2 linked regions of the Sediminicoccus sp. KRV36 genome follow. The protein of the gene in region 1 binds, or shares a complex with, the protein of each later gene. Links are inferred from orthologs where the notes say so. Each region holds a gene or a part of one and is shown on either strand. Other genes may lie near its edges.

Evidence for each region.
Region 2: the proteins of LHU95_RS22620 (region 1) and dapF are in contact, whole or in part, in a solved structure (PDB 5YGU), measured with the Escherichia coli proteins. The link is inferred for Sediminicoccus sp. KRV36 from one-to-one orthologs.

What each region holds. Positions count from the first base shown.
Region 1 is NZ_CP085081.1:4,761,469-4,764,754, forward strand. The notes cover bases 249-3,223. They hold LHU95_RS22620 (RNA pyrophosphohydrolase), read right to left. Parts: upstream 1,995-3,223; coding sequence 1,503-1,994; downstream 249-1,502. Other genes in these bases: LHU95_RS22610 (MoxR family ATPase), read right to left, coding at 249-934; LHU95_RS22615 (hypothetical protein), read left to right, coding at 1,093-1,425; LHU95_RS22625 (divergent polysaccharide deacetylase family protein), read right to left, coding at 1,991-3,013; LHU95_RS22630 (S41 family peptidase), read right to left, coding at 3,032-3,223. In the rest of the region: LHU95_RS22605 (toll/interleukin-1 receptor domain-containing protein), read right to left, coding at 1-84; more of LHU95_RS22610, read right to left, coding at 89-248; more of LHU95_RS22630, read right to left, coding at 3,224-3,286. UniProt on the Escherichia coli protein: Master regulator of 5'-end-dependent mRNA decay.
Region 2 is NZ_CP085081.1:218,940-222,101, reverse strand. What follows is about bases 300-3,150. They hold dapF (diaminopimelate epimerase), read right to left. Parts: upstream 2,209-3,150; coding sequence 1,390-2,208; downstream 300-1,389. Other genes in these bases: LHU95_RS01030 (hypothetical protein), read left to right, coding at 2,341-3,150; LHU95_RS01040 (MiaB/RimO family radical SAM methylthiotransferase), read right to left, coding at 300-1,304. In the rest of the region: more of LHU95_RS01040, read right to left, coding at 105-299; more of LHU95_RS01030, read left to right, coding at 3,151-3,162. UniProt on the Escherichia coli protein: Involved in the succinylase branch of the L-lysine biosynthesis and in the biosynthesis of the pentapeptide incorporated in the peptidoglycan moiety. Catalyzes the stereoinversion of LL-2,6-diaminopimelate (L,L-DAP) to meso-diaminopimelate (meso-DAP).

The sequences.
Region 1 (3,286 bases):
TTGCAGTACCGGCTGCAAATTCTCTTGAAGTATCTCGGCTACCGTTCTACTAGTTGAGCCACTCCAGCTCAGAAATACATTCATGTATTTACCTCCTCGCGCGGCTCAGGAAGGCCAGCCGCTCGAACAGATGCACATCCTGCTCGTTCTTCAAGAGCGCGCCATAGAGCGGCGGGATGGCGACCTTGGTGTCGCTGGAGCGCAGCGCCTCGGGCGGCATGTCCTCGATCATCAGCAGCTTCAGCCAGTCCAGCAGCTCCGAGGTCGCGGGCTTCTTCTTCAGCTCCCCCACCTCGCGGATCTGGAAGAAGACGTTCAGCGCCTCCCGCGCCAGATCCGCGCGCAGATCGGGGTAATGGCTGTGCAGGATGCGCTCCATCGTCTCGCGGTCGGGGAAGCGGATGAAGTGGAAGAAGCAGCGGCGCAGGAAGGCGTCCGGCAGCTCCTTTTCATTGTTGCTCGTGATGATGACGATGGGGCGCTGGCGGGCCACCACCGTTTCCTTCGTCTCGTAGACATGGAACTGCATGCGGTCGAGTTCGAGCAGCAGGTCGTTGGGGAATTCGATATCGGCCTTGTCCACCTCATCGATCAGCAGCACCACCGGCGTCTCGCTCGTGAAAGCCTCCCAGAGCTTGCCGCGAATGATGTAGTTGGACACATCGCGCACGCGCTCATCGCCCAATTGCCCGTCCCGCAGGCGGGAGACGGCGTCGTATTCGTAAAGCCCCTGCTGCGCCTTGGTGGTGGATTTGATGTGCCACTCGATCAGCGGATAGCCCATGCTGCGGGCGATCTCCTGCGCCAGCACGGTCTTGCCGGTGCCGGGTTCGCCCTTGACCAGGAGGGGGCGTTGCAGGGCGATGGCGGCGTTCACCGCCACCTCCAGCTCGCGGGGCGCGATGTAGCGTTCGGTGCTGGCGAATTTTTTCACGCTTGCGGGCCTCTTGGAATGCAGGGCGCCATCTTCGCGCTTTCAGGGGTCGTGGCAAAGGGCACATTGCGAGAGGGCGCTGCCCTCTCGCGCTCTCCCGCCAGGAAACTAGTTTTCTGGACCTTCATTCCCGGAGCACGAGCCTGTATGCGGCGCGGATGGACATCTACTTTCTATCACTCGTCGCCCTTTCCATCGCCGGCATGATCGAGGCGCGCTGCTCCACGCCGGGGCTGCGCCCTGAATACGAGCCGGCGGACCGCGCCTTCCGCTGGCTCGGCCGTTCAGCCTTTGCCATGTGGCTGGGGCTGCTGGGCTTCGGCTTCTGGCAATTCGCCTGGTGGCAGCCGCTGGCCGGGCTGGTGGGTTCGCTCGCCGCCAATGCGCTGGTGCTGCAATATGGCGTGCGGCCCTACTGGCCTGGCGTTTCGATGGGGCTGGCGCTGCTGGGGCTGGGCTTCGCCAGCAAGGTGCTGTTCGACGCGTTCTGAGGGGCTGAAAACCAGCCTCCCGGCTGGTCAGGCACGCTGCGGCTCCGGCCCGGACGATCGGCGGGCTGGCCCTTCGATCAGGCCGCGAACGGCGCGAAATCCACCGCCAGCCGCTCATAGATGGCCCGCTTGAAGGGCACCGCCATCCCGGGCAGTTCCGCCAGCCGCGCCCAGCGCCAGGCGTCGAATTCGGGGTGTGGATCAAGGTCCAGCCGGATATCGGCATCCGTGCCCAGGAAGCGCAGGGCGAACCATTTCTGGGTCTGCCCGCGATACTTCCCGCCCAGCGCCTTGCCGATCAGTTCCGGCGGCAGGTCGTAATTCAGCCATTCGGGGTGTTCGGCAAGGATTTCGGCATGCGCCGTGCCGATCTCCTCCTCCAGCTCGCGGAAGACGGCCACGGCCGCGTCCTCGCCCTTGTCCATGCCCCCCTGGGGCAATTGCCAGCCGCCCGGCGCGCCCTCGGCATTGGGCATGTCGGCCCGGCGGGCAACGAGGATCAGCCCCGCCGCATTGAACAGGACGGCGCCCACATTGGGCCGATAGGGCCAAAGGCTGGGATCTTTCATCGGGCGGCCATCTCCGGGCGTCTCATCATGGCGGTGACGGGTGCCAGAACCACCCCGCGCGAGTCCAGCCGCGCGAACCATTCGGACAGGCGCTGCAGGGACACTGGCGTCACCTCGCCCAGATAGCCCAGGGCGCCGCCACGCTCGCGCGCCAGGCGCTCCAGCAAGGCGAGGCGCTGGTCCATCTCGCCGCGGGTATGGGGTTCATCCACCACCACATCGACGGCCAGGCCCCAGGCGCGCTCCGGATTGGGGGCGCCGGGGCGGGCGTCGAAATAGAGCAGGCCGCGGGCGTTCAGCGCCAATTGCATCTGCGCGAAGGGCTCGGCCAGGGCCGCAAAGCGTTCGCCCCGCATCGAGGTGAGCGCGCCGACGGCACCCACATGCCCAGGATAGCGCGCCAGCAGCCAATCCAGCCGCTGCGCGTTTTCGCCGGCGGAAAGCCCGGTCAGCAGGGCGCGGTGGCCGGGATCATTCATCGGGAAGCCGGTCGGCTCCATCGGCAGGGCCAGCAGCGTCTCGAAGCCACGGTCACGCGCCTGTTCGATGAGCGATGCGGGATTGAGGGCATAGGGCGTGAAGGCCAGGCCGATCTGCGGTGGCAGGGTGCGGATCGCTTCCTCGGAGAGGCTGGTGCGCAGGCCAATTCCCCCCAGGATCAGCGCCACCCGCGGCCGGGGGTCCTGCCGGTCGAAGGGGCGGGCATAGACGCGCATGGGCATGCGGCCATCCGGGCCGATGCGGGGCATGGCCCCCATGGCCGTATACTCCACCAAAGCCGGATCGAGGTGCCGCACCAGGTTTTCCGGCACGCCGCGCAGCGGCGGCACGCTGGGGGCAGGCGTCTCGACCGCCGCCGGCCGCTCAGCCGCGTTCTGGACGAGGTGAATGGGCGCAGCAGGCGGTGGCCCCAGGATGGCCAGGGTCACGCCACCGCCCCCCAGGCCGGCCAGGACCACCAGCCAAAACACCCCGAGCCAGAACCAGCCGCGCCCCTGTTGCGAAACCCCTTCGGACACGGTGGCGGCGTGGCTCCCCTAGCGCTGCGCGCGGCGCTGCGGATTGGCCGCGATGGCGCGCACCAGCGAAAGCCCCTGCTGCAACTGGAAATCCGTCTCGGGCTTGGTCGCGTCGAGTGTCGGCCAGCCCTCGGGCGGCTGGTTCTGCACGCGGCTGGTGATCGAGTTGGGCAGGTTCAGCGGCGGCAGGGTCACGGTGGGGGGGGCCGGCGTGGCGGCACCCTCGGCGCGGAGCGAGCGGCGCAGATCCTGCTCGCGCTCGCGCTCCCGCGT
Region 2 (3,162 bases), 4.5 Mb from region 1 along the record:
CAGTGCCTGGCTGTCCCCCTGGCTGTCGCGCGGCAGCTCCGTCTCGCTGTCCGGCTTGCCGGATGCCTTGCCGGTGAGCTTGCCCCAGAAATCGCGCAACGCCATCAGGCGGCCTCCGCCATGAGAATGCGGCCATCGCTGCCCGTGACGCGCGCCCGGATCAGGCTGCCGCGCGCGGCACCCGGCACGCGGATGGGCGCGGAATGCTGCGTGTGGCCCATGCCATCCGCCTCCATCAGGCTTTCCTCCGTGCGACCGATGCGGCTGGCCAGGAATCGCCCCCGTTCGGCCTCGCCAGCGGCGCGCAGCCGCGCCGCGCGCTCGCGCCGCAGCGCCACGGGCAGTTGCGGCATGCGGGCGGCGGGCGTGCCTGCCCGCGCCGAATAGGGAAACACATGCAGGAAGGCGAAGCGCGCCTCCGCCACCAGTTCCAGCATCGCGCATAAATGCTCCTCCGTTTCGGTCGGGAAGCCGGCGATGAGATCCGCCCCCAGCGCCGCATCCGGACGTAAAGCGCGGGCGCGGGCGGCAAGTTGCAGCAGATCGGCGCGGGAATGGCGGCGCTTCATCCGCTTGAGCATCAGGTCATGCCCGTGCTGGGCCGAGAGATGCAGATGCGGCATCAGCCGATCCTCCTCGGCGAAGACGCGCCAGAAGGCGTCATCCAAGGCGGCCGGATCGAGGGAGGAGAGGCGCAGGCGCGGCAATTCCGGCACCTCGCGCAGTACGGCACGGATCAGCGCCGCCAGTTGCGGATGGCTGGCGAGGTCCACGCCCGTCAGCACGATTTCGGCATGGTGGGCAGCGAGCGCCCGGGCCGCCATGACCGCCTCGGCGATGGGCAGGGCGCGCGCCGGGCCACGCCCCTGCGGGATGATGCAGAAGGTGCAGCCATGGTCACAGCCCTGCTGCACCGCCAGGAAGGCCCGCGTGCCACCACCGGCAGCGATGCTCATCGGCGCCTCACGCAGGATCGGCGCCACGGGCGCCCCCCAGGCGCTGGGATCCAGCTTCACGCCATTGCCGATGACACGCGTGACGCCGGGCAGCGCGGCCCAGGCCTCGGGCGCGATCTGCGCGGCGCAGCCCGTCACCAGGATGGGCCGGCCCGGGTTTTCGCGCGCGGCGCGGCGGATGGCCTGCCGCGCCTGGGATTCAGCCTCGCCCGTCACCGCGCAGGTGTTGATGATGAGCGCATCGGCATAGCCGGCGCGGGCGGCGAGGCCGCGCATCGTCTCGCTCTCGGCGATGTTGAGGCGGCAGCCGAAGGTGATGGCCTGGGCTTGGCTGGCCAGCTGATTCACGCCTCCGCGCCCTTCGGCGCTCCAGCGATCAGCGGCTTGATTGACCAGCTGATTCACGCCTCCGCGCCCTTCGGCGCTCCAGCGATCAGCTGGCAAGGTCAAGCACTCCGCGAAAGGACGTCGCCACCGGGCCACTCATCAGCACGTGCCCATCCTCGCGCTGCTCGATGACGAGATCGCCGCCCGGGAGGGTGACGGTGCAGCGCGCCTGCACCAGGCCGCGGCGCCGCGCATTCACCAGGGCCGCGCAGGCGCCCGAGCCGCAAGCCAGGGTAAAGCCGGCGCCACGCTCCCAGACGATCAGATTCAGGTGGTCCTGCGCCAGGACCTGCACGAAGCCGATATTGGCGCGGTCCGGCAGGAGGGGGTGATGCTCCAGCAGCGGGCCGATGCGGGGGATATCGAGCGCCGCCAGATCGGGCACGAAGAAATTGGCATGCGGGTTGCCCATGGAGCAGCAGGCGGCATCGCCCACGCCCTCGGCCTGCATAGGGACGTGCAGCGTGTCCATCTCCCGCGCCAGCGGCACATCCCGCCAGCCAAGGCGTGGCGGGCCCATATCCACGCGGACGGTGCCATCCGCCAGGCGCTCGGCGCCGAGCAGGCCGGCGATGGTGCGAATGGAGATGTTCTGGCGCCCCGTCTCGGCCAGGACGAGTGATGCCACGCAGCGCGTGCCATTGCCGCAGGCCCCGGCCTCGCTCCCGTCGGAATTGTGGAAACGAAAGAAGACATCGGCGTCGCTCGCGGGCTCCAGCGTGATGAGCTGGTCGAAGCCCACGCCGCGATGCCGGTCCCCCACCCAGCGGATGGTCTCGGCGGGCAGGGTGAGCGGCTTGGGCCGCGCATCCAGCACGACGAAGTCGTTGCCCAGCCCATGCATCTTGAGGAAAGGAACTTGCATCGCCTGCATATAGAGTCGGATTGCCTTTGGTGAAATCACCAAAGCCTGGATGCCGGTCTGCGCCTCTCGCTCACCATGCGGGCGATGCAAAGACTTGGCGCGAAGGGGTGGGGGGGCCTATGTGCTGGGCGCATGATCCATCCATCCTTCCCACGCCTGGCCGCTGCCTTGCTCGGCGCCTCGCTCCTCGGCGCCTGTGGCAGCAATTATTCGGCCAATGAATACGCATCCCGCGCGGTGCAGCAGGCCAATCCGGTCCAGCAGGGCACCATTGTCGGCTCGCGCCGCGTCGCCATCGCGGCGGGCGGCGAAACCGGGGCCACGGCGGGTGGCGCGGCCGGCGGGGCCATCGGTGGCGCGGCGGCGGCGGGCAATTCGGTCAGCACCGCCCTGGGCGCCGTGGGCGGCGCGCTGCTCGGCAGCCTGGTCGGCACGGCGGCGGAGCGCGCTTCGGCCAATACCGACGCGGTGGAATACATCATCCGCAAGAATGATGGCGAGCTGATCTCCGTCACGCAGCGGGACCAGGTGCCGATTCCGCTCGGCACGGCGGTGCTGGTCATCACAGGCAACCAGGCGCGGGTGGTGCCGGACTATATTTCCACCCAGGCCGAGCCGCCTGCGCGCAGCGGTCAGCGCCGGCCAGCGCTGCCGCGCGCCGAGGGCGGCATGGCACCCATCGCCGGCCCGGCCGCCAGCGTCGTGACCGAACCATCCACGGCGCCGCTGCCACCCATGCCGACCGCCGAACCCCTGGCGGCGCCGGCCCAGGCACCGGCGCCCGCACCGATCCCGGCAACTGCACCAGCCCCAGCACCAGTCCAGGCCCCCGCGCCGGAGCCAGCGCCGCCGCCGCCCGCCGTGGCGGCGCCAATCACCCCCACCCCCGCGGCCGATGCGGCACCGGCCGGGTTGCCGCCCATTGCCGGCCAGCGCGGTGAGCCCCAGCGCAAC